4 regions of the Pseudoalteromonas sp. 2CM41L genome follow, and region 4 is predicted to be linked to each of the others. Evidence: predicted binding sites of a transcription regulator. Region 4 holds the regulator's gene; each other region holds the start of a gene.

Region 1 (5,991 bases), on a different contig from region 4:
ATGAGCGCCGTAAGCACGATTTACCCGAGCTTGAACGTGCACATAAACTAGAAGACAGCCGCTATTATACGCAAAATGAGTTTGGGCCTGCTAATGGCTTTATAAACTACAAGGCAACAGTAACCACTGATGAGTCACAATTTGCTATTACACCCGGTTATTTAAAAAGTGAAAGTGTAAAAGACGGAAGACGTACTTTTGTTTATAAAATGGATGCCCCTATTTTAAACTTTTATTCTGTGCTTTCGGCGGAGCTTGAAAGCAAAAAGGTTGAACATAACGGTGTAAATATTGAGGTGTACTACCACAAAGATCATGCATGGAATGTTGACCGTATGATTGAGTCGGTACAAGACTCAATAGATTACTACACGCAAGCCTTTGGGCCATATCAGCATAAACAGCTTCGTATTATTGAGTTTCCTAAGTATCGCTCGTTTGCGCAAAGTTTTGCTAATACGGTGCCTTACTCAGAAAGTATTGGCTTTAACACAGACTTAAGAGATGAGAGTAAAGTTGACCTACCTTACTATGTAACCGCACATGAAGTTGCACACCAATGGTGGGGGCATCAAGTATCTGGGGCTAATGTAGAGGGCAGTGCCGTTATTTCTGAATCGCTCTCCCAATACAGTGCGCTTATGGTACTAAAAAAACGCTTTGGCGCCGAGAAGCTTCGTAAATTCTTAAAGTACGAGTTAGATAGATACTTAATGGGCCGCACAGGCGAAGCCTTTGAAGAAATGCCGCTGTATAAAACGCAGTCGCAACAATATCTTCATTACAATAAAGGCTCAGTTGCGATGATGGCTTTGTATGACCGATTAGGTGAAGAACGCTTAAATGCCGCACTTAAAGCGTTTTTGAATGAGTTTAAATACCAATCAACCCCATACCCAACTACGCTTGATTTACTTAGCTATTTAAAACAAGACGCAACGCAAGCGGAGCAACGTTTTATTGATGATCAGTTTAAATATATAACGCTTTATGAGCTTGAAATGAAAGCAGTGTCGGTTACAGATGATGTTGATAGCGAAGGTTTTTATACAGTAACACTGAACGTTGAAGCAACTAAGCAGCATGCCGATGGACAAGGTGAAGAAACCGAGCAACCACTTGATGAGCTAATTGATATTGCATTGTTTAGCGATGACCCTGAAAACCTTCTCGCTGAAGACTTTGTGATTTACTCGCAAAAGCATCAAATAGTCTCTGGTACTAATGCTATTGAGCTAAAAGTAAAAGAAAAGCCAGTGTACGCAGGGGTTGACCCGTACATTAAGCTTGTAGATAAAGACAGTAAAAACAACCTAGCTAAGTTTTAACGATTAACGATTAGTAATTAACTGAAAGGCCGCATTTAATGCGGCCTTTTTTGTTTTAGCGAATTACTAATACAAATGCGCAATAAAGCTTAATAAAGCGAATTAGCATATTGGTAAAAAGGGGTAATAGCAGCGAGAAGCTCGGCGATTAACCGAAGTGGGTTATATAGCAAAGTGCTTTAGTAGCTAAAATTAAAAGGCGCTGTGAGTATTTAGGTGCCCTAAACGAGAAAAGGGCCAAAAGGCCCTTAGTGTTGCAGCAAGTAACACATTTTGTTTTAAAGCGTAAAGTCTACAGCGTAGCCTACGTAAACTTTAACATCTGACTCATCCATGTCGGTGTCAGATACGCCAAAAGTAAAACCATCTTTTGATACAGAGATACCGTAATCAATAATATTATCATCGCCTATAAAGTCGCCAGAGTAGTGACCTAAGTGCAGCGCAACCTCAGTACCATTGCTGCCAACAGCAAAGCTGTAATCGGCATTTAGGTATAATGAATCGCCAAAGTCGGTGCCATCGCCATCTGCCGCTGAAGTGGCAAGGATTGCAGCGCCAAAGGTGAAACCTTCTGCGCTGATGCTACCGTAAATTTCAGAGAAATCAGCATCTGCCTCAGAAGCTGCATCTGGGTAAGCGTAATAAATGTAACCTACATCGTAGCTAAATGTGTCGTTAATATCGCCACCAAAACCCGCGTAAACATCAAGCTCGTAAGTCATTTCATCGGCCCATGAAGCATTTGATGCCCAAGTACCTACATAAAAGCCTGACTCGTCAGCGTAATCAATACCGCCAGAAATAGCAGCATCGCCCCCAGTTTGCTCTTGACCACGCCATAAGTAGTTAGACGTAGCCGCTGCGTTTGCTGTTACTTCTGCATGTACGGCTGTTGATGTTAAAGATGTAGCACCTAATAAAGCTATTGCGCTAATTGCGACGGTTTTTTTTAGTTTTAGCATGTCCATTTCCCGTTATATGATTTTTATCGCCTAGGTTTTTATTCTCTTATTGGCAACCCTTTGACTGGCGGTGTTTTATTGTTTAACTGGGAATGCAATTGCACTGTATGTGCCAGCTTAAAATAATTTCTATAAAACTGTTTTTTTACTTTTATAAAACAATATGTTGAGAAGTTTTAGAAGAGGGGATGATTGAGGTGGTTAATTAAAAAACGCACACTGCTGGTGCATAAATTAACCTAACTGCACCAGAAAAATACAGTTAGGTTAGGTAAATTTAGCCAAATATAGTGCGCATAAGACTAATTGTTTCGTTTACTCCGCGGCCTTTTTGTACTTCGCTAATAATAGAGTCGCGTTTGCTACGAATATGCTCGGGAATGTCATCGGCTGCAAGTGCACGGTCTACAAGTATTTCGGCTGACTCTTTACCTCTGCGCTGTGCTTTTCCTGCACTTGTTGTGCTGCGTTTAGGTTTATTTAATAGCTTAATATAATTTGAGTTGTCGGCCGTGCTGGCATCTGCATAGTAAAAAAAGCACGGTAATAACGCTTTTATACTAACTAGTTGCTCTTCTAGTTCATTGCTGCCATTAGCCATTTTAAACCACGACATAGCATGAATGCTTTGTACTATATCTTGCCAGTAGCGCTCAAAGTCGCGATTGTTTAATTTTGTAATACCTAAAGCTGCGCATAATGCATCAAGACGGCTATTACTAATCGGCGTAAACACATCGGGGCGGCGCATTGCTAATAAACGTGTAGCAGGAGCAAGGGTTGGCTTTTCATCGCTACCGTTAAAGGCAAGTAAATAAGCAACAACAAACTGTTGGTAATCAGCTTCGCTCACATCACCTTCAAGCGGGATGTTAGCAAGTGCATCGTCAAACGCGCCAGGTAAGTCGGCTAGCATTTGATGAAAACCCTTTGCACTTTTTGTTGATGCGAACCATTCAACATCAAAGTTATAGGTGCTTGGGTCGAGCGTGGCAGTGTGTTTACCACTAAATGCCAGTAAATCCTCTGGGATCATATCTTTTAGTGCTTGCTCACGAATGCTGTGCAAATACGTGGTAAGGCGAAGCTGTTCGTCCAGTGCAATAAGTTCTTTGTGTTGCTCTACAAACATACTAATAACAGGCCAAGGTGCTACACGTATTGTTTTAAGCTGTAAAAAGCTAATTGCTGAGGTTAGCTGGTCGTGCAGCTTTTTTAAAACTGGCAGTTGTTGTGGCTCTAGTAAATCGTAATTTATACGGTCTTTACTTGCACTTAGCAGCTCATAACACCAGCCTAAAAAATCCTCTGGGTGGTTTTCTACTTTCACGGCCATTAGGTTTAGGCTTAGTTCTGAAGCTTGCTTCAAGATGTTTTGGTAAATTTGACTTTCTTGTTCGCCTAGCGCCATTTTTGACGGTGAAATTAGCAGTTTTTTCATGCCTTGTAGAGTCTCCGAGTAGATACATTTTTTAGCTGCTTTATTTTAGCGCAAATACGCCAATAGCAACAGGGCCGTGCATCATACCTAACAATTCAAGGGATGCAATGTTGTAGGGTTTAATACTTGGTTAGATTTAAACTTGATGAGCTTTACTTTTAGTCACCAATTTCGCAACGTTTACTTTTAAGCATAAATTCATTTCAAATTAAATAAATTACAATAAAGTGCTTTTTTGTCACAACGACAATGATTTTAAAGCTAACACTCGCTATGATAAGAACATTATTTGCACGTTTGAAAGGATGATCATGAAGACCTTACTCAAAATTGTTGGTGTAATACTCTTACTTTGTATTGCGTTAATTATTGCCGCTCCGTTTTTAATCCCAACCGATACTATTTTTAATAAAGTATCTGAACAGGTTGAAAAAACAACAGGGCGCACACTTACTATTAAAGGTGATAAAACGCTTAGTGTATTTCCTGCATTAAAGTTAGAGCTTAACGATGTACACTTTGCAAACATGCAGACAGGCTCGCGCGACGACATGGCAAGTATGGAGCAATTAGCTGTGCATATACCATGGTTATCGTTATTTGGCGGCGAATTCAAACTTGATAAGTTTGTTATTAACGAGCCCAATATTTTATTAGAAACTGATAAAAACGGTAAAGCTAACTGGCAGTTGTTTGATGCTGTAGCAGAGCAGCCGCAAGAGCAAACTCAATCAGGTGAGGCTGTTAAACTACCAGAGAACTTTGATATAGAGTTAGGTGAAGTGGCTATTTACGGTGGTACGTTTACTTACCTAGATGGGCAAACAGGCGCTAAACAACAAATTAGTGACTTGGAATTGGCTATTTTACTTCCTTCACTACGTAAAACACTAGAGATCAAAGGCGGCATTACATATATGCAAGAGCGCTTTGAGCTTGATGTAAAACTTGATACGCCGGCAAAGGCAATTGAAGGGGCGACATTTGAGGTTACTCAAAGCGTAGACTCTCGCTTGGTCGATCTTACTTTTAACGGCAGTATTGCTCGCCAAGGTAAAGATATAAAAGGCGAGTTAGCGCTAAGTGGCGACTCTGTTAAGGAGCTAGCAACTTGGCAAGGGGTAGACTTAAACGCTAAAGAAAATGCATTTAATGCGTTTAGTGTAAACGGTAAAATGCATCTTATAGATGATACGTTTAACTTAGAAGAGCTGATTGCTACCCTAGATGAATTAGAGATTAAAGGAAAAAGTGAAGTAAACTTAGGCAATAAACTAGCGGTTAATGCTGATATAGACCTAGGTATGCTTGATTTGAATCCCTACTTACCGGAGGTAGTCGCTAAGCAGCAAGCGCCGCAAAGCGAAGAACCTAAAGCCGCGCAGCCGATTGTTTGGGACGATACTAAAATTGATTTAAGCGCATTAAATGCACTTAATGCTAATGTAGTTATTCGCTCAAGCGGTTTAAAAGCTAACGATATTGAGCTAGGTGCTAATCAATTTACAGTCGATTTAAATAACAGCGTTGCTAAATTAAGCTTAGATAGCTTTAAAGCATATGAGGGCACTGGTAAAGGGGTTATCAACATAAATGCGCAGCAAACGCCGTATAAAATAAGCACAAATTTTGATTTAGCCGACATAGACGCACAACCGTTACTCACTGATGCAGCTGGCTTTGATAAGCTTATGGGTAAAGGGTCATTAAATTGGAATTTAACCACAACTGGGCAAAGTCAAAAAACCTTCATTAATGCATTAAATGGCAAGGTTAGCTTTGAATTTGCCGATGGTGCTGTTAAAGGCGCAAACGTGGCTGAGATGGTTCGCAAAGGCAAAGAGCTTATTACGGGTAATCTTGGTGCTGTGAGTGAAGGGCTTGATACAGGCTTTGAAGAATCAGAGCAAACAGATTTTTCTGCGCTCACCGGTAGCTTTAACTTTACTAATGGCGTGGGCCATAATAACGACCTATCGCTGATGAGCCCACTTATTCGTATTACAGGTGAGGGCGATGTAGATTTGCCTAAAACCAATGTTGATTATCGCTTAGTGACCGGCATTGTTGATTCGATTGAAGGGCAAGGCACTACAGATGATAGTACAGGCTTTAAAATCCCACTGCGTATAGAAGGCCCATTTCATGACGTTGGCTTTAAGCTAGATGTAAGCAACGCGCTTAAAGATGAAGCAAAACAAAAACTCGATGACGCCAAAGAGAAAGCAAAAGAAAAAGCCAAGGACAAAGTTAAAGA
Region 2 (5,991 bases), on a different contig from region 4:
GAGAGTTGATTAAGCAACTGCTGAAATGATCTAGTTTGGGAATTTGCAGAGGGAGATATTTTTTTTACTTGTACAGCGATAGGCTCTAATTCACCAAGTTCATCCTTCTTATAGATGATTATATCTCTTCCTTTTTCATAGACTCCCCCAGTAAACTCGACACGAGTAGAGTAGACTTCCTTCAATAACGGAACTAGTACTGATTGACTTAATTCATTTTCTTTTAGAGAAGTTAATTTTTTTTCTATGTCTTTATCATTAATATCAAATTGGTTCATACGACACATCCATGTTAGTAACTTTATCGCAGTCTAGCATCTACTTATCTATCGATATACAAAACAACTTAGAAAAAGTATTTATATATTACTATAATGAAAAGTAGCACAGAGGTAGCACAGGGTAATTTCTGTTAGTAGTTATTTACTTGGGAAGCTTTGAAAAGTGGTGGCCCCTCCCAGACTCGAACTGGGGACCTAACGATTATGAGTCGTGTGCTCTAACCAACTGAGCTAAGGGGCCAACTTTGTATAACTACGAGGTAGTTAATTTTTGAAGCGTTTAGCCACTGAGCGACTAAAGCGGGTTGCAGTATAAAAAGTTTTTTAAGGCTTGTCACTAGCAAAAACCTTTATTTTAACAATCAGTAAGCTGACTGCTTAAATAGTAATCTTTTTGCATGCAAATAGGCAGGAAATAACAGAAAATAAACGCAGAAGTATGTAAGCCGCTTTTTTACAATTTTAATAACTATAAAAAAGTGGCCGGCTCACATTGAACACACCACACATTATTTTTTAGCAATAATGTAGATAGCGTGAATTAAACCAGGGAAGTAACCTAGTAAAGTTAGTAAAATATTTAGCCAAAAGTGCATACCTAAACCAACTTGTAAAAATACACCCAGTGGCGGTAATAAAATCGACAGTATTATACGAATGATATCCATGATATAGCTCCTTTAAAAATGACAAGCAAAAAGCCCAGCTAAGCTGGGCTTTTTAGTATAGTGTATTATTCAGCAACAATAGTTAGTTCATCTACTACGTCACGAACATCTTCAGCATTTTTAGCAATTTTTACTGCTAACTGCTTTTCAGCTTCTGTTTCAACAGAACCTTTAAGTTTTACTATACCGTTGTCGGTATCAACGTCGATATCTGTACCGTCAACTTCTGAGTCAAATAAGAAACGTGTAGTAATTACTGTGGTGATTTTAGCGTCAGTTAAGTCGTTATCATCATCATCCATAGTGTCACGATCTTTGTCGTCCATATCCATGTTTTTCACAACAGTTAGGTTGTTTTCTACATCAGATACGCCATCTAGGCTAATTACAAGTTCTTCAGCTAGCTCTTTATCAAGGTCGCTGTTTACTTTACCTGTAAGTACTACCTTGCCATTTTTTACATCAGTGTTAATGTCAAAGTTGTTTAGATTAGTGTTCATAAGAAGCACTGTTTCTGCCTTACCATCAATCCAAGCATCTTTACTTTCATTTTCCCAAGTGCCCGCTTGAGCACCCATAGCTGTAGTACCTAGAACTAAAGCCGCAATCATAGATTTGTTGAATGTTTTCATAATCTTTCTCCTTTTGATTAAAGACACTTTTATGTATGCGAGCTTTAGGCCAACTTTATTAACACTTTAAATTCATGGAGTTAGCTATTTCATTGGGTATAAATAAAAATACCTCCGAGTAAACATTTACAGGCTATTAGGTAAAACTTTCTTAAGTGGTGAAAATAACGATTATATTGCTGTTTTGGTTAATCTATCGTTAATATAATAAATTAAGCGGCGCTATAAAAATAATAAGCCATTGATATATAGGTAGTTAAATTTTGGTACAGCACTTGCTATGTAAAGTGGTAACTCATATAAAAAGGATTATTCCCATGTCTGTAAAAATTGAAGACCGCCCAATAGAGCAAGTTCGCGAACAAGTGATAGACCAACTTATTTATAACTACAGCCATGGCGTTATTTCAGCTGAAGCCTTTGAAAGGCGCTTAGACAGTGCAATGGAAGCAATCGAAAATACTGCGTTACTTAATTTAGTAGAGGATTTAACCCTTACTACAGATACCCAGTACAGTGCTCAAAAGCAAACGCAATTTGCCCCTAACTACAGCGCCCAACAAGCGGATGAAGAAAACTTAACACTGCGAAGCATTTTAGGCTCAAGCGAGCGTAGCGGCCAATGGGTGGTGCCTAAAGATATTTACATTCAAAACTATATGGGGTCGATTGTTTTAGATTTTACTGATGCTATTTTTGCCCACCAACATGTTACCGTGCATGTAAATTGTATTTTTGGCAGCGAAGAAATTTACGTACCAGAGCACGTTAATGTAGTTTCTAAAATGTTTTGTATATTAGGTAGTTTTGAAAACAAAACGGTGTCGCTTAATAAGCGTCAAGGCCCCACAATTAACCTAGAAGGTAAAACAGTTTTAGGTTCGGTGGAGGTAAAAGTTAAACGCACCATTAAAGAAAAATTTGTGAGTTTTGCTAATGATTTAAAGGCCCAGCTTGGGGTGAGTAATAAATAATACGGGTAAAAACACAATGGGTAGAAAAGCCATAGTATGCGCTTTTCTACACCGTTATTTATGCCTATTTTATAAGTCGTTATTACGCTCGCTTGGAATGTCACTCATATACTGCACAAACTCAACCTCGAATCCTGCAGGGTCTAAGTAATATGCGTTTTTTCTAAATGGGTTTTCTGCACCCTCTTTATCAATGCTAAATCCGGCGTGTTTTAAGCGCTGTATAACAGCGTCTAGGTTGTTTGTAACGTAGGCAAAGTGAGCCAGCCCGACTTGGTGCCCTGTCAAATCTCTGTTTTTATGCTCGCCATTATCGCTTATAGCAATGTAATGGTTATCGTCGCCAAAATGTACCCAGCGCTTAGGTTTGCCATACCAGGTGTTATGCCCTTCACTTCTAATTGACCAATAAGGAAAGGCTGCTTGGTAAAATTTAAGCATGGCATTTATATCGTTTACTACTAAATGTACGTGTTCTAATTTCATTATTATTTACCCTAGTTGATTGCTTAAACACAAGATAAAACCTCAAGCTAACTTTAGGTAAAGCACTTTTTTTACTTTTTAGTATTATTGGCGTGTATTGCCCTTGTAAGATTAATTTTTACAACAGTATGTTTGCTAGCAGGACACGGAAGCTTTGCCTACATGGATGTAGGTAAGGGGCGTGAGCAGGACGCGGAAGCTTTGCATCATGGCTGTGATTAAGTTGCCCTTTGGTTGAACAAATTTCAATCCATACACGCCAACATGCCTTAGATGCGAATAAATTTACATGCATTTCAAGGCCGTACAAAAAACGCACAAAAGTATTTAGGGTTTATTGTTTACTTTATGGCAAAAGTCGCTAAAATACGCCGGCTTAAATATATAAACGTTCTTTTACAACCCAAAGGTAATACCATGCATCCAATGTTAAACATTGCGGTTCGCGCTGCGCGCAACGCAGGCAAAATTTTACTTCGCGCAAGTGAAGATTTATCAAAAGTTGAAATTCAACAAAAAGGCACTAACGACTTAGTGACTAACATTGATAAAGAAGCCGAAGCCGTAATTCGTGATACAATTTTAAAATCTTACCCTGATCACTGCATTGTTGGTGAAGAACTAGGTGAGCACAAAGGCAAAGATGCAGATTACCAATGGATTGTTGACCCGCTTGATGGCACAACTAACTTCATCAAGGGTATCCCTCATTTCGCGGTTTCTATCGCACTTAAAGTAAAAGGTCGTTTAGACCAAGCTGTAATTTACGATCCAGTTCGTGGCGAGCTTTTCACTGCATCTCGTGGTCAAGGCGCACAGCTAAACAGCAAGCGTTTACGCGTTACTAAAACCGTAGAATTAGCTGGTTCAATTTTAGCAACAGGCTTCCCTTTCAAACAAAAACACCACTTAGATGCATACACAGACGCGTTTAAAGCATTGTTTACACAAACTGCTGATATTCGTCGTGCAGGTTCTGCAGCGCTAGATATGGCATATGTAGCGGCGGGCCGTGTTGATGGCTTTTTTGAAATTGGTTTAAAACCGTGGGACACAGCAGCAGGCGAGTTACTTGTAAAAGAAGCTGGCGGCATGGTTGTTGATTTTGCAGGTGGCGTTAACTACAACAATAGCGGTAACATTATTTGTGGTGCACCTAAGCTTACTCAAGCAATTATCCGTGAAATTCGCCCAGTATTACCTGAAGCGTTACTTCGCTAATAAAGCGCATGTAACCCTACTATAAAAAAGGAGCCTATGGCTCCTTTTTTGTTTTAAAAGTAAGGGTTATCGAGCTTTAGCTCCGTGGTATAACCTTTTGTAAAAGGGAGAGAGTTTATGTCTTTTGCAAAATACTCATCAAATAACGCATCAAACTCTCCGCTGTTTTGCATGTTTTGCAACCCAAGCTCTATAGCTTGCGCTAAAGCTGGCTTACTACTTACAACAAAATAATAAATACCGGTGGGATAACTAATAAATAAATTAGGCACAATAACTAAGTTACTCTGCGCATTGGCAACAAGCTCAGAATTAACTTCGATAAATGAGCGAGGAAAGTAATCAATTCTGCCACGGCTAGTAAGCGTAAACATAGCTTGATAGTTACTCAGCGGCCTTACATGTAAGCCGTTATAGGCCATTATTTTTGTATCTGGCCAATCATGCCCTTGCACTGCCGAGAGCTCACTTAATTGCGCCAAAGTGGTAATGCCTTTAAATTTCTCGACATTTTTTTTACTGGTTAATAAAACGCGCTTGCCTATAAAGCCTTTAAATAGCGGGACTTTAACGGCTATTGCCCGTGCCTCTCGTTCTGGGCTGCTCATGCTCCAATAAACATCTAACTCTGTTTTATCTAGCTCAATCAGGTCACGCTGTTGCTGTAAGCTCACTGGCTGCATTTTTATGTCTACAGGATAATTAGCCCGCTCTAGGGCTCGTGTTAATAGCTCACTTAGGTATTCTTCACGGGCATTTTGCACACTTTGCTTTTGAGCAACATTAACAATCTCTACCCCTTGCACAAAAAAACTAACCGCAAATAAAGCAAACCCACCAACAACTACTTTAAATGGCAACATAATAATTACCTATTTTTTATACCACCTGTTTATTCTCTGGTGCTAAGCGCACTACGGCAGGCGCAGGCTTTCTGCGCTTACAAATAAACAAATAACTATGGCGATACCGCTTAGCCTCTTTTTTAGCATCTGTTGCAAGTGCTGCAACTTGATGGCTGTTTTTACATTCTTGTAAGTCGGGCTCCACAAGGCCAATTGATAACGTAAGTAAAGGTACAAATTGCTTTTCTCCCTCACGATTTGTAGCCCAGTAGCCTTTGCTCTTAATGTGCTCAGGCGTAAAAAAAGTGCGTGATTGAAGTTCAAACTGCTCAATTATGGTATTACAAATATACACAGCATCTGATTGGTCAAACACAACCATAAAGTCATCACCACCTATATGTCCTACAAAGTTAGCACTGTTTTCGCATGCTTGCACGGTTACATCTGCCAATAATTTAATCACACTATCGCCACTGGCATAGCCGTATAAATCATTAAACTGCTTAAAGTGATTAAGATCTATATAGGCAAGCGAAAACGCACTTTGTGAGCGTAACCTTTGCTCTATTGCCTCATTAATCGCTACATTACCAGGGAGCATGGTGAGTGGGTTAGCATGCTGGGCGTGACGAATTTTTTCTTCTGTTATGTGCTTTAAAATATCACGCAATGGGGCAAGCCCTAGGTAACGTTTATTTCGGGTGATCACAATATGGCGGCGAATATCAAAGTCTTGCTCTGTAATTTGCTGACTCACGGTATCAAGAAGTTGGTTTTCATCCACCACTAAAGGTTGTTTATCCATAAAGTCAGTTACGGGGCACTTGTCGTAAAGTGCATGGCCATAGGGCGCTGCAAACACCTCAGTGAGCTGATCTTTA
Region 3 (5,991 bases), on a different contig from region 4:
TGTAAAGCAGCTGCCTTCACCTTCTGTACTGGTTACCGAAATAGTGCCTTTCATTGCACTGACCAACGCTTTGGTTACGGCTAAACCAATGCCTGAGCCAATCGCGTTTTTACCGCTTAAATCTGGGGCTTTGTAGTACATATCAAATATGCGCGAGAGTTGATCCTCTGGGATCCCCTGCCCTGTGTCTGATATTTTAAGTTCAAGCCACGGCCCGTCGTTACGCTCTTCTCGGCTACATGTGAGTTTTACCTCGCCATGCTGGGTAAACTTAACGGCATTATTAATTAAGTTCCATACCACTTGGCGTAAACGCGTTGGGTCTAGGAGTGCGTAAACATCTAATGTGCCATTTCGCTCAATTGAAAATTCAAGCTCTTTTTGTTCAGCAATTAAGCCGGCAAAGTTCACTACATCGTTAATAAAGTCTGAAACGTTAATAGAGTCGGTTGCTATATCTAACTGCTCTCGGTCTATTTTATCTAAATCTATAATATCGTTAAAAATATTACCTAAGGTTTCAGCGCTCGAAAACACCGTATTACACCAACTGCGTTGCTGTTTATTAAGCTCTGTATCAAGTAGCATTCGGGTTAAGCCTACAATGCCATTTAATGGCGTGCGCAGCTCATGGCTAAGCGTTGCTATAAACTTACCTTTATCCTTATAGGCTGTTTCAAGCGCTTGTGCTGCTTCTTTACGGCTGGTTATATCACGCCCAAATGCAAGCAAACCTATGTAATCACCTTGATCGTTTATAAACGGTAATTTACGCAGCTCAAACCAACGATTTTCGCCATTAACCATATATTCAACATCAATTGTCAGCGCTTGATGCGTTTGCTCTACTTGTTTATCGGTTCTGAGTACTTCTGCTAAAAAGTAGCTTGGGAAAATCTGCTCCACTGTTTTACCAATTAGTTCAGCGCTGGTTTTGCCCATAACCTCTTCAAACATCTTATTACAGCCGGCAAACACGCCGTTGTTATCTCGGTAATAAAATAAATCGGGGGAAGAGTCGACAATAGAGCGAAGGAGCATGCCTTGCTGAGCAAGTTCTTGTTGTGTTTTTTTACGCTCTGCTATTTCGCGGCGAAGCTCTTCAATGGCGCGATGCTTGGCATGAAAAGCCATTTTTCGCTCATCTATTTCAATGTTGAGGCGGTTGATATTATCTTTTAATGTTTGGTTTAACAGCTTTTCTTGTTTTGTGGCGCTGTCTAAATAAGCGTATGAGGCATCTAATTGTCTAATCGAGTTGAGTAAAATACTGATCATAAACGGAGATACAACCGCGGTAAAAAATACCACCGCTAAAATATCAACTAAATTAACCTCACCCAGTGCCACATAATAAAACATACTCGACAATATAAGCGACACGCCTAATAAAAGCGCGTAGCACATTGCCGCGGTTTTTAACTCACCAAAGCGAGTTATTAAACTAGAAAGTACTCGAGCCCAAGGGCTCAAAGAAGAATCGGTCATAGGTCAGTGTATCTCGTTACTAGGCATAAATAAAAAGTGCCTATTAATAGTCAAACGCATTTTGCAGCAGATTTTAGCATTTTTCTATTAGCTATATTCATGTTGTGCGACAAAAACAGAAAATTTTCATGTTTACTTTTGCCTACTTGTTAAACTCATCATTTCAGCAATAAATTATTTAGTGTAAAATGCTGCGCTTTATTATGACCAATAACGAGTAGCGCACATGCAAACCAACATGCCCGATATAGCTGATACGGCTCCCGCCTTACAAACAGGTAAGTTAGACTGGGTTGGTATGGGCGAAATAGAACTGCCATTTATTTTTGAATCGAAAGATTTAGCACCCGTTACCGTTAACGCAAAAGCGCGTGCCTTTGTTAATTTGCATAAAGAAGACGCTAAAGGCATTCATATGTCGCGTTTATTTTTAGCGCTTGATTTACTCTCAACAGAGCAACAAGTTAACCCACAAACTTTAGCTCAAGCACTCGATACCTTTATCACCAGCCACGAAGGATTAAGTGACAAAGCCCAAATAGAGTTTAAATTTGAGTTACCGCTGCGTCGTAAATCGTTATTAAGCGGTAAAGCAGGTTGGAAAAGCTACCCAATTACCCTAACCAGCACTATTGAAAATAGCGTAATTAGCTACGAGCTAAGCGTTGATGTTACTTATTCATCAACCTGTCCATGCTCTGCAGCACTTGCTCGCCAGCTTATTCAGAATGCTTTTAGCGAAAAGTTTAACCAAGAAACACTTAATCAAAAAGACGTTTTAGCATGGCTAGGTACAACGCAGGGTATTGTGGCAACGCCTCACTCACAGCGTTCAATTGCAAACGTTAAAGTAAAGCTAGACAACACAATTAGTGAATTTGACGTAGTAAATTTAATTGATACATTAGAAGCTGAGCTAAAAACCCCGGTACAAGCGGCAGTAAAACGTGAAGATGAGCAAGAATTTGCCCGCCTTAACGGTCAAAATTTAATGTTTTGTGAAGATGCTGCACGTAAAATTAAAGCGGTTCTTGAAAACGATAACTTTAGTGATTACTGGCTGCAAATTAATCATTACGAATCACTCCATGCGCATGATGCAGTCGCTATTGCCGTTAAAGGAATTGAGGGCGGTTTCAAAGCCTAACAGCCCTGCTGCATCAATAATAAATACATACGGTAATTAGCCATAACAACCAATTTTTAGGCACGTAAATTGCTTTACTTGAGCAGTGTCAATTTGTTGTTATGGAGTTACCGTATGGAATTCGCTTTATTATCAATTTTAGTATTAGTGGTTGGGGCCTCTGTGGTTGCGTCAAAATTTAGTGATGATGGCGGCAATCCCTATCCTTTTACCCGCAAACAAACCGTGTTTACACAGGTTGAGGGTGCATTTTTAAATCTTTTAGAGCGTGCGGTAGGCGATCAATACAAAATTGTGAGCCGCGTCAAACTCATCGATGTAATCGACTGCAAGCAAGGCCTCTCTGCTAAATCAAAACGTGCAGCTTTAGCTAAAGCTAAAAATAAGCAACTCGATTTTGTGCTGGTAGATAAAGAAAAAATGACGATAGTGGCTGCGGTCGATTTAGTTAACAACGCCAATAAAGATGGCCACAAAGCCCAGCGCGACTGGTTTGTAAACGGCGCTTTAGAATCTGCTGGCATTCCACATATTCGTATGAAAGTAAAATCAGGCTACCGCCCTTCTGAGGTGCGCGATGCAATTATGTTTAAATTAGGCAAACCTGCAGCGGTGCAATCGGCTCGTCCAACACGTAATCGTGTAAGTAAACCTGCGGTATTGTCACCTTCTCAGGCTAAAGCGCAAACCACTGCGTTAGCCGAAATTTAAAATAGAATTAAATACTCTCCTAAAAGTATTTAAAGCGAGCCGTAAAACAGCTCGCTTTTTTGTTTTTTATTGCTAACTTCACGTATAATCTACGTATTCAAACTCAGGAATCAAACACTATGAATGTTGGTATTATTGGCGCAATGGAGCCAGAAGTTAAAATTTTACGTGAAGCAATGCAAAACCCACAAGTGCTAACAAAAGCAGGGTTTACCTTTTACACAGGCGAATTAGCAGGTAATACAGTAACACTTGTGCAATCGGGTATTGGTAAAGTGGCCTCAACGATTGCAACCACGTTATTAATTGATAACTTTAATCCTGACTGTGTTATCAACACAGGTTCTGCCGGTGGCTTTGATCCCTCTTTAAGTGTTGGCGATGTTGTTATCTCTTCAGAAGTTCGCCATCACGATGTAGATGTAACCGCTTTTGGCTACGAAATTGGCCAAGTTCCACAAATGCCAGCAGGCTTTGCCGCACACCCAAAACTAGTTGAAGCTGCCGAGCAAACCATTGCGCAAATTAGCGAAGTAAAAACCTTAGTAGGCTTAATTTGTACGGGTGATTCATTTATGTGTGATCCAGTGCGAATTGATAAAGCACGCAGCGACTTTCCTACAATGCTTGCAGTAGAAATGGAAGGCGCATCTATTGCACAAACGTGTTTTGCGCTTAATACGCCATTTGTGGTTATTCGCTCTATGTCTGACATTGCCGGTAAAGAGTCGCCGCAATCGTTTGAAGAATACTTAGAGACTGCATCAATCAACTCATCAAAAATGGTTGTTGCACTATTGGAAAAACTAACAAAAGTTACGCTGTAAATGCTAAGCAATATTGTTCAAAACCATTTGGACTTTATTGCCTTTTTTGTGGCGCTCATTGCTGAGCGCTTTTTCCCGTTAAAAAGCTGGTATCACCCTAATACAGTATTAACCGCTATATTTAGTGCTATAGGAAAACGAGTTTATAAACCAAGTGAGCCTAAAAGTTACCTTTATTTAGCCTCCACTCTTGCCTGTACGCTAGTTTTAAGCGTTATTCTTATTATTATTGTGTTACTGCTTGAATTTGCCTTTTATCCTGAGCTGCTCGCGGGCCTCATTTTATATTTGTGCCTAGAAAGCAAAGCGATTGAAAAAAAAGCCCTGCGTGTTGCAAAGTTAGTAAAACAAAACCAAAAATCTACCGCGCGTGAACTCGTAAAGCCACTGCTTGCCCGAGAGGTCAATAAGCTCTCAGCGCCAGGTATTATTAAAGCCTTAATTGAAAGCTTAATTTTACGAACTGCCCGTAATTACTTTACCGTTATATTTATATTTTTATTACTTGGGCCAATTGCCACTTTAGCGTATCGGCTACTGACTTTAATGCAGCATGCTTGGCGCGCCGATATATCACCTAATAGCCACTTTTTAAAACCGCTTAAAATACTTTTGTTTATAATCGAATTTATCCCCGTACGCTTACTTGCATTAACCATTGCCGCAAGCAAAGCCAGTAAACAAAGTATGCATTACATAAAGCACTATGGCAGACACTTTTATCAAACAAATACAGGGTGGATTTTAAGTGTGTGCTCCGCCTCTATTGGCGTACAGCTAGGCGGCCCTGCGGTTTATTTTGGTAAGCGTTTTAATAAAATGCGTATTGGAACCGAGCGACTCCCAAAAGCCGAAGACGTACCCGTGATTATAAATAGATTAAATCAAGCGCGTGCATTTTGGCTGTTAGTTATTATCAGTATTGAGATATTAAAGCTGATTTAGTGGTTTTTTAGCAGCCAAAATACGCGCACAAAAAAACCAGCCTAAGCTGGTTTTTTAGTTTTAACTGCGCTTACGCTACAGTAATGTTGGCAAACTTACGCTTACCTACTTGGTAAATAGCGGTCGTGCCTTTTACTACTTCAAGTTTTGTATCAGTGATTTTATCTTCACCGTTAAGTTTTACTGCACCTTGCTTAATCATGCGCATTGCTTCAGAAGTACTGGCTACTAAATTAGCTTCTTTAAGTAAGTTAGCAATTAAAATACCTTCTTCTGCAATGGTAATTGTCAGCTCAGGGATTTCATCAGGTAGCGCTTTTTTCTGAAAACGTTTGATAAAGTCATCGTGTGCGGCTTGCGCAGCTTCTTCACTGTGAAAACGTGCAATTAACTCTTTCGCCAGCTCAATCTTAATATCACGCGGGTTAGTGCCCTGCTCTACGCGTTGTTTTTGCGCTGCAATTTCTTCGATTGATAAGCTGCTTAGTAAGTCGTAATAGCGCCACATAAGTACGTCGCTAATCGACATTACTTTACCAAACATATCGTTTGGCGCATCAGTAATACCAATGTAATTACCAAGCGACTTAGACATTTTTTGAACGCCGTCAGTACCTTCAAGTAATGGCATCATTAATACTGTTTGAGGCTTTTGGCCTTCTACTTTTTGAAGCTCGCGGCCCATTAAAAGGTTAAAGCGCTGATCAGTACCACCAAGCTCTACGTCTGACTCAAGTGCAACCGAATCCCAGCCTTGTACGAGTGGGTATAAAAATTCGTGAATTGCAATGGGTTGTCCGTTGCCGTAACGCTTTTTAAAGTCGTCACGCTCTAGCATACGCGCTACAGTTTGATTAGCTGCAAGTTTGATCA
Region 4 (5,991 bases):
ACTTACCTGAACCAGAACGGCCGCTTATGATAATTAACTCCATTTATAGCCCTTAGTATTTACTACGATTGATCAACAATTACTTGATACAGCTCTGCATCGGTTTTAGCACTACGCAGCTGTTTACAAAATTCTTTGTTGCTCAGTTTATCAGCTATGGTTGCCAGAGTCTTTAGGTGCTGTTGGTTATCGCCATCTGGTACGATGAGTGCAACAAAAATATCAACAGGGCAGTTATCAATAGCATCAAAGTTAACAGGCGTGTCGCTAACAAGTACTAAAGCCAGCGGCTCTTCTACGCCACCCATTCTGCCATGAGGAATGGCGATACCCCGGCCAATACCAGTACTGCCTAGCTTTTCTCTGCTTGCCAGCGCATTAAGAATATCTTGTTGTGGTAAGTAGGGGAGCTTTTCATGAGCTAGCTCACTGATAAACTCTAAAATTCTTTTTTTACTACTAAAAAGGACCGCAGCTTTGCTGCAGTCCTGGCATACTAATGTACTTAATTTCATAATATTAGTGTCTAGCAAGCTTCTCTTTATGTTTTATGACTTGACGATCGAGCTTGTCAATCAACGAGTCTATAGCGGCATACATATCTTGGTGCTCTGTTGAGGCAAATAAATCTGCGCCACTTACATGAATAGTCGCTTCTGCTTTTTGGTTGAGTTTTTCTACATCGAGAATGACATGCACATTGCTAATATGATCTGAGTGCCTTTCTAGCTTTGCAAATTTATTATTTACATAGTCTCTAAGTGAATCAGTTACTTCTACGTGACGACCAGTTAGGTTTAGTTGCATAAGCATTTCCTCTTTGTTTTTTACGTCTTATATCAAACTCTTTCTCTGATTTGACGGTGGAATAGCTAGCGATTCACGGTATTTTGCTATTGTGCGTCTAGCTACTTTAATTCCTTGCTCTGCCAATATATCCGCAATTTTACTATCACTCAATGGTTTAGCTGAGTTTTCCGCGGCAATTAGCTTTTTAATTAGGGCACGTATTGCGGTTGATGAACACTCTCCGCCGTTTTCAGTGCTTACGTGGCTTGAGAAAAAATACTTAAGCTCAAAAATACCACGTGGCGTATGCATATATTTTTGCGTGGTAACACGCGAAATTGTCGATTCATGCATTTCTACCATTTCAGCAACATCGTTTAAAACCATTGGCTTCATGGCTTCGGGGCCATGTTCAAAAAATGCCTGTTGCTGTTTTACAATACAGTTTGTTACTTTGAGCAGCGTGTCGTTTCTGCTTTCAAGGCTTTTTATAAACCATTTAGCTTCTTGTAAGTGAGAGCGAATAAACTGGCTATCACCACTTGATTTTACGGTACGTGACATAGCTGCGTACTGACTATTTACGCGTATTTTTGGCATGCTATCTGGATTTAGCTCTACCACCCAGCGGCCTTTTATTTTTTTAACCGACACATCCGGTATTACATACTCCGACTCTTCCCTTACTATTGTATCTGCAGGTTTTGGGTTGAGGGTATGTATTAGGGTCATGACCTCTTTAAGCTCGTCTTCTTTAAGCTTAGTCTTTTTCATTAATGTACGATAGTCGCGTGCCGCTAATAGATCAATGTGATCGGTTAAGATCATTTTAGTTTGTTCTATAAAAGGGGTGTCTTTATCAAACTGGTTTAGCTGAATGCACAAGCACTCTTGTAAACTGCGCGCGGCTATACCTACAGGGTCAAATAGCTGAATACGTTTTAAAACGGCTTCTATTTCATCAAGTTCAACTTCAACTTCGTCATCGTTTTCTTGGTTAAAGCTTTCTAAAATTTCTTCGCAACTTAGCGTTAAAATACCCGAGTCATCTACAGCTTCTACAATGGCAATAGCAATGGCTTCGTCAGTTGGGCTAAAAGGAGTAAGCTGAAGCTGCCACATTAAATACTCATGTAGCGTTTCAGTAGAGGCACCTTGATAAATAGACTCATCTTCTGGCATTGGGCCTGAGGATGCCGCAGGGGCTGCGCTCATGTACTCATCCCAAGTTACATCCATTGCCATATCATCGCTAACGGTGTCTTTATTTAAAGCTTCGCCACTGTCTTGCTCGTACTCGCTGGTTGTATCGTCAGCCGATGCGCTTACGGTTACATCATCCGTATCTGCTTTTTGTTCATTTTTTCCAGCCGACTCTTCCGTGTAATCTTGCTCTTCTACTTCTAATAGCGGGTTGCTATCAAGTGCTTCTTGTATTTCTTGCTGGAGATCCAATGTACTGAGCTGCAGCAAGCGAATCGCTTGTTGCAATTGTGGAGTCATTGTAAGTTGCTGGCCCATGCGCAGCTGTAATGATTGCCTCATGTATCTCTAACAATCCTTTTATGTTGTTATAATTAATATTAGCAGATGCTTGTAGGTGTGGCTTAAATGTTACAGCCTAAATTGCTCGCCTAAATAAACATCGCGTACAGTTTTGTCATTTAATACGTGTTCTGGGGTACCAGATGCAATTAGCTCCCCATGAGAAACAATGTAGGCTTTTTCACAAACATCAAGGGTTTCTCTTACATTGTGATCGGTAATTAATACGCCAATGCCACGGTTTTTAAGATGTTCTATTATTTTCTTTATATCTAACACTGAAATCGGATCAACACCAGCAAAAGGCTCATCCAATAAAATAAATTTGGGGTTCGCTGCCAGTGCTCTGGCAATTTCTACACGGCGGCGTTCACCACCAGAAAGCGCCATACCTTGGCTATCGCGAATATGCTGAATACTAAATTCATCAAGTAAGTTGTTAAGCGTTTCTTCTCGCGCGGCTTTATTGAGCTCTTTACGCGTTTCTAAAATAGCCATTAGGTTTTGATAAACTGTCAGCTTTCTAAATATTGATGACTCTTGCGGCAAATAGCCAATGCCTAAGCGGGCGCGGCTGTGCATAGGTAATAACGTAATGTCGTTATCATCAATAGAAATTTTACCTTTGTCGCTAGGTACTAACCCTACAATCATGTAAAAGGTGGTGGTTTTACCTGCGCCATTAGGGCCCAATAAGCCAACAATGCTGCCGGCTTCTACTTCAAGGCCTACATTTTTTACAACTTGGCGGCCTTTATAGCTTTTTGCTAATAGTTCTGCTTTTAAGGTGCTCATGGTTGACCTTCGTTACCTGTTTTTTCTTTAATTTTTGCTTCAACAGGCACTAAAATTGTGTGGACACGATCCGTGGAGTTTTCGTCTTTTTCTGCGCTAATAAGCTGCTGCTGCATATCGTAGGTAATACTTTTAGCATTAATTTTTTGACCGGCTTGCGCGACTTCAGCATCGCCAACAAGCGTTAAAAATCGCTTTGCTACGTCGTAACGTACTTCGTTTGCACTGGCACTCATTACGGTACCATCGTCTTGTTTTTCTTCGAAGTAGGCTGGGCTGCCAGTGGCAATAAGGAGTTGTTTGTTATCCCCTAAGTCTTCACGTTTATGTACTTCGAGTCGGTCGGCTGTAATTTTGCGATTACCATGCACAATTTCGACGTTCTTTTCAAAAATACCTACGTTTTCTTTAAGTTGGCCTTCTTGACGGTCTGCACTAATAGAAATTTGATTTGCTGGCGGTTGAGCAGCAGGCTCAGCAGCAGAGGCGCTAAAGGCAAGCATTAGCGATGGGATAATAAGTATTTTAGTGAGTTTATTGGTCATAATATATTGTTCGCGTATGGTTAATTAGTTTTATTACTTCGGTTTTTAAATCGGCTTCAAGGCCTTTCCCGACAATTTTTAAATTAGGCCCAGTGACAACCACTGGCTGCTCAGAGCGCATTGTTAGCGCTTTAATGTCGACTTCGATGTTATCGGCATTGATGTTATCTATCATGGCGTTATCAACTAAATTTTTAGCAACCACATTGCCTTCTAAAATAAGTTGTTTATCTTCGTAAAGCGTTGCTTCGTCTGCATTTATTCGCCATGTTTGCTTTTCGTTATACAAGGTGAAAATAGGTTTTTCAAAAAATGTAAAACCAAGCTGTTGGTACAGCTCCATTTTAGCCGCTGTGACTTTATGGCTTATTTTGCCTTGCTCGTCATAGGCTGTTTGCTTAAGCTCTATAGCGGTGTAATCGGGCTTTGCAATTACTTCAGGTTCTTGCTCTGGCGCTACATTGGTTTGGGTAAAATAAGGGTACCAAAGCCAAACCATACAGCCGATGAATAACGCACTGAGTATAACGCGTGCTGCATTCATGAACTGGTGCCTTGTGTTGTAAGCGCTATGCCGTTCTCTAGCATAAGTAAATCTGTGAGCTCTCTAACGGCGCCAAAGCCGCCAGGCATTTGCGTAGTGTAATGCGATAAGCGCTTAATTAGTGGGTGCGCATCGTTTACTGCAACGGCAAAGCCAACGCGCTCCATTACTGGCATGTCAGGGCCATCGTCGCCAATATAAGCTATTTGTTCATCAGTTAACTTTAAAGTGTTTTTGAGTTCTTGATAAGCAATAAGTTTGTCTTCTTGGCCTTGATAAATGTGCTGTACGGTTAAGCTGCTCATGCGAGTTTGCACTATTTTTGAGTGACGCCCCGTAATGACCGCAACTTCAAAACCGCTATTGATCAGCGCTTTAATGCCAAAACCATCTTTTGTATTAAATGCTTTTAATTCTTCGCCTTGGTTACCGAGGTAAATTCGGCCATCAGAAAATACACCATCAATATCGCATATGAGTAGTTTTACTTTTTTGGCGCGTGCTTTGGCATCATCGCTTAGCGGTTGATAGAGATCTTCAAATTGCATTTATAATACTCCTGCTTTTAAGAGGTCTTGCATATTTAGGGCGCCTATTGGCTGGTTTTTATCATTGACAACAATTAAACCATTAATACGTTTATTTTCCATTATGTTTAGGGCTTCAGCTGCAAGTATATCGGCCGTGGCGGTTGTGCATGACTTAGTCATAACCTGGCTAATAGCGGTGCTATGTATATCCACTCTTTGCTCTAAAATACGGCGTAAGTCACCGTCGGTAAAAAGGCCTGCAAGCTGTTGATTGTTATCTACAATAGCGGTCATACCCAGCCCTTTGGCTGACATTTCTATTAACGCGTCTTTAATTGTTTGCGTTACACCTATAATAGGGGTGTTTGTGCCGCTGTGCATTACATCTTTTAAAGTGAGCAACAATCGCTTACCTAAACTGCCACCAGGGTGAGAGAGTGCAAAGTCATCGGCGGTAAAGCCGCGTGCTTCTAAAAGCGCAACCGCCATTGCATCACCCATTGCTAAAGTAGCTGTGGTGCTTGCTGTAGGCGCTAAACCTAATAAACAGGCTTCTTGTTCTACTTTTATGCATACGTGCACATCGGCAAGTGTTGCCATAGTAGAGAGCGGGTTGCCCGTCATCGATATTATTTTTGCACCAAGGCGTTTAAGCACCGGAATAATATTAAGTACTTCGCTGGTTTCGCCCGAGTTTGATATAAGCATAACCACGTCATTTTTGGTTATCATGCCTAAATCACCATGGCTTGCTTCGCCTGGGTGAACAAAAAAAGCAGGGCTGCCTGTACTTGCAAGGGTAGCAGCAATTTTATTACCAATATGGCCTGATTTACCCATGCCAATAACAATAATGCGGCCTTGGCAATCAAACATGAGCTGACACGCACTATGAAAGTTTTCGTCAACGTATTGTGTAATATCAGCAAGCGCTTGGCGTTCAATGTTTAATACGCGTAAACCTTGCTCTATAAAATTTAGTTGTGCCATTGTTACCCTACTTGACTAAAAATATAACCTTGGTACGCCAAAAATGCGATGAGTAATAGGCCACCTTCTACTCTATTGATACGCTGAGAACCTCTAAAGTTCAATGACATAATAATAAGCGCAAGCGTAGCACCTAACATAATAAGTATGTCGCGGTTTGCAAGTGACGGGTCAACCACTGATGGGTTAATAATACCTGCAAGCGGTAATACCGCTAAAATATTAAATATATTTGAGCCCACAATATTACCTA

The links. The regulator sigma-54, encoded in region 4, starts transcription at its own class of promoters, with help from an activator protein. The targets are predictions, from matches to a motif close to GTTGGCACGNNNNTNGNNT.
Region 1: a site for sigma-54 is predicted at 2,392-2,410, ahead of MTF64_RS14855 (TorF family putative porin). Genes of this name have one in related genera too.
Region 2: a site for sigma-54 is predicted at 1,617-1,635, ahead of MTF64_RS13980 (BON domain-containing protein). Genes of this name have one in related genera too.
Region 3: a site for sigma-54 is predicted at 2,692-2,710, ahead of MTF64_RS18895 (DUF2726 domain-containing protein). Genes of this name have one in related genera too.

Annotation. Positions count from the first base shown of each region.
Region 1 covers NZ_JALNTN010000013.1:100,102-106,092, forward strand. The annotation lists gene MTF64_RS14850 (M1 family aminopeptidase) at 1-1,328, shown strand, start outside; gene MTF64_RS14855 (TorF family putative porin) at 1,607-2,293, opposite strand; gene MTF64_RS14860 (hypothetical protein) at 2,571-3,734, opposite strand; gene MTF64_RS14865 (AsmA family protein) at 4,046-5,991, shown strand, end outside.
Region 2 covers NZ_JALNTN010000012.1:53,217-59,207, forward strand. The annotation lists gene MTF64_RS13965 (NACHT domain-containing protein) at 1-278, opposite strand, end outside; tRNA gene MTF64_RS13970 (tRNA-Ile) at 446-522, opposite strand; gene MTF64_RS13975 (YqaE/Pmp3 family membrane protein) at 791-949, opposite strand; gene MTF64_RS13980 (BON domain-containing protein) at 1,015-1,581, opposite strand; gene MTF64_RS13985 (LiaF domain-containing protein) at 1,899-2,555, shown strand; gene MTF64_RS13990 (VOC family protein) at 2,625-3,041, opposite strand; gene suhB (inositol-1-monophosphatase) at 3,459-4,262, shown strand; gene MTF64_RS14000 (transporter substrate-binding domain-containing protein) at 4,316-5,125, opposite strand; gene MTF64_RS14005 (bifunctional diguanylate cyclase/phosphodiesterase) at 5,142-5,991, opposite strand, start outside.
Region 3 covers NZ_JALNTN010000023.1:27,531-33,521, reverse strand. The annotation lists gene arcB (aerobic respiration two-component sensor histidine kinase ArcB) at 1-1,488, opposite strand, end outside; gene folE2 (GTP cyclohydrolase FolE2) at 1,715-2,635, shown strand; gene MTF64_RS18895 (DUF2726 domain-containing protein) at 2,750-3,346, shown strand; gene mtnN (5'-methylthioadenosine/S-adenosylhomocysteine nucleosidase) at 3,466-4,173, shown strand; gene ampE (regulatory signaling modulator protein AmpE) at 4,174-5,118, shown strand; gene tyrS (tyrosine--tRNA ligase) at 5,189-5,991, opposite strand, start outside.
Region 4 covers NZ_JALNTN010000006.1:157,938-163,928, reverse strand. The annotation lists gene rapZ (RNase adapter RapZ) at 1-43, opposite strand, end outside; gene MTF64_RS10150 (PTS sugar transporter subunit IIA) at 63-515, opposite strand; gene hpf (ribosome hibernation promoting factor) at 520-807, opposite strand; gene MTF64_RS10140 (RNA polymerase factor sigma-54) at 835-2,334, opposite strand; gene lptB (LPS export ABC transporter ATP-binding protein) at 2,404-3,129, opposite strand; gene lptA (lipopolysaccharide transport periplasmic protein LptA) at 3,126-3,674, opposite strand; gene lptC (LPS export ABC transporter periplasmic protein LptC) at 3,664-4,218, opposite strand; gene kdsC (3-deoxy-manno-octulosonate-8-phosphatase KdsC) at 4,215-4,766, opposite strand; gene MTF64_RS10115 (KpsF/GutQ family sugar-phosphate isomerase) at 4,767-5,738, opposite strand; gene MTF64_RS10110 (calcium/sodium antiporter) at 5,741-5,991, opposite strand, start outside.